2 regions of the Gordonia iterans genome follow, and region 1 is predicted to be linked to the other one. Evidence: riboswitches for the same ligand, from Rfam matches in the RefSeq annotation. Region 1 holds a riboswitch; the other holds the start of a gene.
What was found. A riboswitch is a leader RNA that binds a small molecule or an ion and turns the genes downstream of it on or off. The one in region 1 is predicted to bind cobalamin.
Positions count from the first base shown of each region.

Region 1 (3,406 bases):
GTGTCGGCCGAGTTGGGCGACGCCGTCGTCACGGGCTTGGACCATGTCGACGACCGCGCGGTCCTGTCCGAGGACGACAGAAGCAGAGTCCTACATTCGCTGCTGGTGCAGACGACACCCGCACGGGTGAAGGAGAAGGCACATGCCTGGGCTATCCGCCTGGCCCCGGCGACCGGCGACGACGGGCAGGTGCCGGTCGCCGAACGGGACGACCTCAACGCGATGACACTCGACCGGACCGACGACGGTCGCGTCGCGGTGACCGTCGACCTCGACGTGGTCGCCGGCGAAGAACTCAGTGCCGCTCTCGATCCGCTGACCCGGCCCGTTCCCGAGCCCGACGGATCGGAAGACAAGCGCTCAGCCAAGCGGCGGCGCGCGGACGCCTTCACCCACATCGTGCGGACCTTTCTCTCGCACTCGGATCGGCCCGAGTCCGGCGGGGTGCTCCCGCACGTCACGCTCACTGTGCCGGCCGCGGTCGTGGCCGACGGACGGCTGGTCGACGCCGTCGCTCGGCCCGAGGGCGATCAGAGTGTCCGTCTGCCGAGGGCCGACCTCGACGCTGATGTCACCGGGGTGCCGTCGCTCGGATTCAGCGGACCGGTCTCGGCGCGCACGGCCGAGCTGGTGATGTGCGACGCGTCAGTCGCGCTCGCGCTGCTCGACGAGCACGGAGTCCCGCTGAACGTCGGACGCGAGAAGCGTCTCTTCCCTCCTGGTCTACGCAAAGCCCTGGCTATCCGTGATCACGGATGCGCTTTCCCGGGGTGCGGACTCCCACCGAGCTGGTGCGACGCCCACCACGCCGAGCACTGGGAGAACGGCGGGCCGACGTGTCTGGACAATGGGGTGCTGCTCTGCCGACGGCACCACACCCTGATCCACCACGGAGGCTGGCAGGTGTTCATCGGCCACGACCGTCACCCCTGGTTCGTCCCGCCCGCCGACCCCGACCATCCGAAACAGAGAACGGAACCGATCCCCTCGAACAGCCGACGAACACTCACTCTGCTGCCCGGTGCCGCCTGACCACGGGTAGGTCCTGCACGACGACCTGACGCCACTGTCCGACAACGACTCTCGCCATCGGTGCGAGCCCCGAGACCACCTGAACAAGTGCCGGAACTCCCCGGCGCTGTGCGTTACTTGAGAACTCCATACAGCTCGCGGTCCCGAGCGGCTCGCGCCACACACGTCCGGTACGGCGCCGGGGACGTGCTGTGAGATGACGTGTGGTGAGATGACGCCCATCTCCGCCCCGCGCGAGCCGCTCCCCGGGCCCGTGGGGAATCGGACGACACCCACCGCGTCGGGACGGGTCACGCACCGCCAGGTCGACTCACTCGACGGCCAGTTCGCCGAGCGCGTCCCACTCGTCGCGGTCCAGTTGCACATTGCGCGCCCGCGGGGTCTCCTGCAGCAGCGGCGGCAGCTCCCGCTGGGCCTTGCGGAAGTGGTCGCTGGTGACGTGCGCCTCGGCGGCGTCGTCCTGGAATGCTTCGACCAGCACGTACTCGTGCGGATCGTCGACGCTGCGCGACCAGTCGAACCACAGATTCCCCGGTTCGGCGCGGGTGGCCTCGGTGAACTCCCGGGACAGCTCCGGCCAGTCGTCGGCGTGCTCGGGCTTGACCTTGAATTTCGCGACGATGAGGATCATGCCCTCCAGTGTGTCACCGGCTGCCGGGCCCGGCCATCGGTCCAGCCGGTCCGCGGTACCATTCTCGCGACGTCGCGGTGTTCGGGAAGTCCGGTGGAAAGCCGGCGCGGTTCTCGCCACTGTGAGCAGGTCCGGGCACGACAACGGGGCACCGCCCCAGCCACTGGGCGCACACCGCGCCCGGGAAGGTGTCGTCCCCGGCAGACCCTGCGTAGCCAGGAGACCGGCCGCGACGTGGACCGATTCCACGAGACATGGAAGGCGGGTCGCTTTGCGCACCCTCACCACCGCCGCTGCCGCGTTCACCGCCGCCGCGCTCACATTCACGCTCACCGCTTGCGGCACCGGCAACGACGACGACGCCGACCGCGGCGCCATCAGCCTGCAGAACTGCGGCCGCACCGTCACCCTGGACGCCCCGGCCACCCGGGCCCTCACCGTCAATCAGGGCGCCACCGAGTCGGCGCTCGCCGTCGGTGCCCAGGACGACCTGATCGGCACGGCCTATCTCGACGACCAGATCGCTCCGCGGTTCAAGGAGGCCTACGACGCGATCCCGGTGATCGCTCCGAAGTACCCCGACCTGGAGACGGTGATCAGCAAGAAGCCCGACCTGGTCGCCGCGTCGTACGGATCGGCGTTCGCCGAGGACGGCATCGGTACTCGGGACGAGCTGGCGAACCTGGACATCGCCACCTACGTCTCGCCCTTCGGTTGCGAGAACAAGGCCGACCGTCCCGCCGCGTCGTGGGATGCGATCGCCGACGAGGTCTCCGACTACGGCACCCTGTTCGGCCGCTCCGACGCCGCCGACGACGTGAACCAGAAGATGCGCGACACCCTGGCCGAGCTGAAGGAGAAGCAGGCCGGCAAGGACACCACCATCATGTGGTGGGACGCCGAGACCGAGGCGCCCTCGGTCGGCGGCAAGAGCGGCGGTCCGCAGCTGATCATCGATGCGGTCGGCGCCACCAACGTCTTCGGCGACCTCGACGGCAACTGGGCCGACACCAGCTGGGAGCAGGTGATCAAGGCCGACCCCGACGTGATCGTGCTGATCGACGCGAACTTCTCGACGGCGGAGTCCAAGCGCCAGTACATCGAGAACGACCCGGCCCTGCAGGGTCTCACGGCAGTGAAGAACAAGTCGTACATCGTGATCCCGTTCTCCGAGTCGACACCGGGCGCACGCACCATCGACGGCGCGGTGACGCTGTCCGAGGCGCTGGAGAAGCGCTGACCTCCACCGCCGATGCGCCCGAGCGCACGCTGCGTTCGCGCATCACCTATCCGGTGCTGGTGGCGGTGCTCTGCGCGCTCGTCGTGCTGAGCATCGCCGCCGGCGTGGTGATCGGCTCGGTCGGCCTGAATCTCGTCGAGGTCGCGTCCGCGGTCGGATCGCGCCTCGGCCTGAGCACCGGCGTCGATCCGGGAACCGAGTACATCGTCGTGGACCTGCGCATGCCACGCGTGGTCACCGCGGCCGCAGCGGGAGCGGGCCTGGCCGTCGCCGGCGCCGTCCTCCAATCGTTGACCGGCAACGTCCTGGCCGACCCCTATCTCCTGGGCATGTCGTCCGGCGCCTCCGTGGGCGCGGTGCTGGTCCTCGTCACCGGAATGGGCGTCGGCATCGGCGCCGGGCTCGGTCCGGTCGCCGTCGCAGCGTTCCTCGGAGCGCTCGGCGCCCTCGCGCTGGTCTTCGCCATCGCGACGACCCGCACCGGCGCCCTCATGCCCAACCGG
Region 1 covers NZ_CP027433.1:1,403,094-1,406,499, reverse strand. The annotation lists gene C6V83_RS06645 (HNH endonuclease signature motif containing protein) at 1-1,032, shown strand, start outside; gene C6V83_RS06640 (putative quinol monooxygenase) at 1,343-1,663, opposite strand; cobalamin riboswitch at 1,722-1,909, shown strand; gene C6V83_RS06635 (ABC transporter substrate-binding protein) at 1,935-2,903, shown strand; gene C6V83_RS06630 (FecCD family ABC transporter permease) at 2,957-3,406, shown strand, end outside.

Region 2 (3,406 bases), 120 kb from region 1:
GATGGTGCTCACCGGCAAGCGGTCGCTGGACTTCTCCGGCAGCGTCTCGGCCGAGGACAACTTCGGCATCGGCGGCTACGACCGCGTGATGGGCCCGAACGGTCAGGCCCAGTACTGGGCGCCCACCCTGGCCGGCGCGATCTCGGTGGTGATGAGCCACTACGAGTTGAGCTACGTGGTGCCCGGCGAGGACGGCCCGCGGCGCGCGGCGTCGTCGGACCCGATCGACCGTGACATCTCGGACTTCCCGCATCAGATCGAGGGCAGCGACTTCACCACGGTCGGCCAGATCTTCTCGGCCGAGGCGAACCCGGAACGGAAGAAGGCCTTCGACATCCGCACCGTGATGCGCGCGGTAGCCGATCAGGACTCCGAGACGCTGGAGCGGTGGGCCGACATGGCCGACGCGGACACCGTCGTCGTGCAGGACGTGCATCTGGGCGGCGATCCGGTGTGCCTGATCGGCATCGAGTCGAGCCCGATCACCCGTCGCGGATTCGTGCCGACCGACGGCCCGGACACCTTCACCGCCGGCACGCTGTTCCCGCTCTCGTCGAAGAAGGCGGCCCGCGCGATCAACGCGGCCAGCGGCAACCGCCCCGTGGTGGTGCTGGCCAACCTGTCCGGCTTCGACGGCTCCCCCGAGTCGATGCGCAAGCTGCAACTGGAATACGGCGCCGAGATCGGCCGGGCCATCGTCAACTTCGACGGCCCGATCGTCTTCTGCGTGATCTCGCGCTACCACGGCGGGGCCTTCGTGGTGTTCTCCAAGGCGCTCAATCCGAACATGACGGTGCTGGCCATCGAGGGCTCGTTCGCCTCGGTGCTGGGCGGCGCCCCTGCCGCGGCCGTCGTCTTCGCCGGCGAGGTCCGGACCCGGACGCAGACCGATCCCCGGGTCCAGGAGCTGGAGGCCAAGCTGCAGGCCGCCTCCGACACCGACTACGCCGCCGCGGCGGCCGAGCTCGACGACGTGCGGGCCACCGTGCGCGCCGAGAAGCTGGCCGAGGTGGCCGCCGAGTTCGACGCGGTGCACAGCATCGAGCGCGCGGTGCGAGTCGGTTCGGCCGACGCGATCATCAAGGCCGCCGAACTGCGTCCGCGCATCATCGAGGCCTTCCGCACGAAGGGCTGATCTCCGCTCGACCCACGACGGCGGCCGTCCCTCCCCCGAGGGCGGCCGCCGTCGTACTCGAGGCGCCCACTGATCGGGCCTGCTCGCTCGATTGAGCAAGCGCAGCCCCTCGACGAACGAGCGAGCACAGCCCCTCGACGATTGAGCGAGCGCAGCGAGTCGAAATCACCCTCCCGGACCGTCGAGACCGAATTAAACTCACCGGCCGAACCGAGGGTGACACCCGTCGAGCCCGCGCGTTAGACTCGGCGGCGCAATCGGTTCGTCCGCTGCGTCGTCACTCAGGAGCCCCTGCGACCGTCGCGGACGTCGAGCGGAATCGCTGCTGACGCAGCCGATTCCGCGAGAGGGAATCCGGTGAGACTCCGGAGCTGACCCGCAGCGGGATATCGGAACGACCGCCGTCACACGCACTGGATGCGCAGTTCGCGCGAGTCTGGGAAGCGACGGCCAGTAGGAGCGCCTCGGACGACCTTCGCGGTCGTGGTGCACGCCGATGAGCCCGAAGACCTGCCCGTTGTACCGGGTGCGCCGCAGCCGGTGACGTTCCGCCTCGTGGACCCGGGCGATGTCGAAGCGTGTTCCTCCGTGGGCTCTTCGTCACTCCTCGCTCGGGTAAGGGCGTTCGTCGTCACCTTTGATGCAGGAGATTGAACGAAAGATGGGTTTCACCACCACCGTGCCGGGCACCGCCCGGATCGGCGCCGACCGCGAACTCAAGCGCGCGGTCGAGGGGTACTGGGCCGGCCGCGTCGACGCCGCCGAGCTGGAGAGCGTCGCGGCACAGCTGCGCCGCACCGGCTGGCAGGAACTGCTGACCACCGGGCTGGACTCCGTTCCGGTCAACACATTCTCGTACTACGACCAGATGCTCGACACCGCCGTACTGCTGGGTGCGCTCCCGCCCCGCGTCAGCGGCATCGAGAACCCGCTGGACCGCTATTTCGCGGCCGCACGGGGCGCCGGGAGCCGAGCGAGCGGGCCCGGCCACAACAGCGCTGAGGGTGTGACGCCGCTCGAGATGACCAAGTGGTTCGACACCAACTACCACTACCTGGTGCCGGAGATCGGCCCCGACACCGTGTTCTCTCTCGACGCGTCGAAAGTGCTCTCCGAATTCACCGAGGCCGTCGCACAGGGCATCCCGGCCCGACCGGTCGTGATCGGTCCGATCACCTTCCTGGGCCTGTCCAAGGCCGACGCCGACGGCCCCGAGCCTCTTTCCCGGATCGACGAACTGCTGCCCCTGTACGAGCAGTTGCTGGGCGAGTTGTCCGCCGCCGGCGCACAGTGGGTGCAGATCGACGAGCCGGTCCTGGTGACCGACGTTCCGACGGAGCGCAACGGGCGAAGCGCACTGCCCGAGCTCGCCGAGCGTGTGTACACCCGGCTCGGCGGCCTGATCGACCGGCCGAGAATCCTGGTCCAGACCTACTTCGGCGATGCGGGCGAATCGCTGGCGGCACTCGGCCGCACCGGCGTCGAGGGTGTCGGCGTCGACCTGGTCTACGGCACGGCCGAGTCGGTGCGGTCCGCCGAGCTGAACGGCAAGCTGGTCGTCGCCGGAGTGGTCGACGGCCGCAACATCTGGCGCACCGATCTGGATGCCGCCCTGGCGATCCTCGAAGACCTGCGTCCCGCGGTCGGCGAGCTGGCAGTCTCTACCTCGTGCTCCACGCTGCACGTGCCGTACACCCTGGCTGCCGAGACCGGTCTGGACGAGAATCTCCGCGGCTGGCTCGCCTTCGCCTCGGAGAAGTTCGCCGAGGTCGCGGCTCTCTCGCGGGCCCTCACCAACGGCCGAGTCTCGCAGGCGGACGTCTTCGAGGCCGCGCGGGACGCTCTGGCCACCCGCGCCACCGATGCGCGCCTGTCGGTCGATTCGGTCCGCGAGCGTCTCGCCGCGCTGGGCGAGTCCGATCGTCGTCGTACCGCTGCCGCGACCCGCCGCGAGCGGCAGCACGAGGCGCTGGGTCTGCCGGAGCTCCCGACCACGACGATCGGCTCGTTCCCGCAGACCGGCGACATCCGCAAGGCGCGGCAGCGGCTGCGGCTGGGCGAGATCGACCAGACCGCCTACCGCGAGCAGATGGAGGCGGAGATCGCCGCCGTCATCGCGCTGCAGGATGAGATCGGGCTGGACGTGCTGGTGCACGGCGAGCCGGAGCGCAACGACATGGTGCAGTACTTTGCCGAGCAGTTCGACGGGTTCTTCGCCACGCAGAACGGCTGGGTGCAGTCATACGGCTCCCGTTGTGTGCGCCCGCCGAT
Region 2 covers NZ_CP027433.1:1,521,235-1,524,640, reverse strand. The annotation lists gene C6V83_RS07120 (ATP-binding protein) at 1-1,135, shown strand, start outside; cobalamin riboswitch at 1,430-1,667, shown strand; gene metE (5-methyltetrahydropteroyltriglutamate--homocysteine S-methyltransferase) at 1,797-3,406, shown strand, end outside.
Region 2: another riboswitch for cobalamin. It lies ahead of metE (5-methyltetrahydropteroyltriglutamate--homocysteine S-methyltransferase); the one in region 1 lies ahead of C6V83_RS06635 (ABC transporter substrate-binding protein).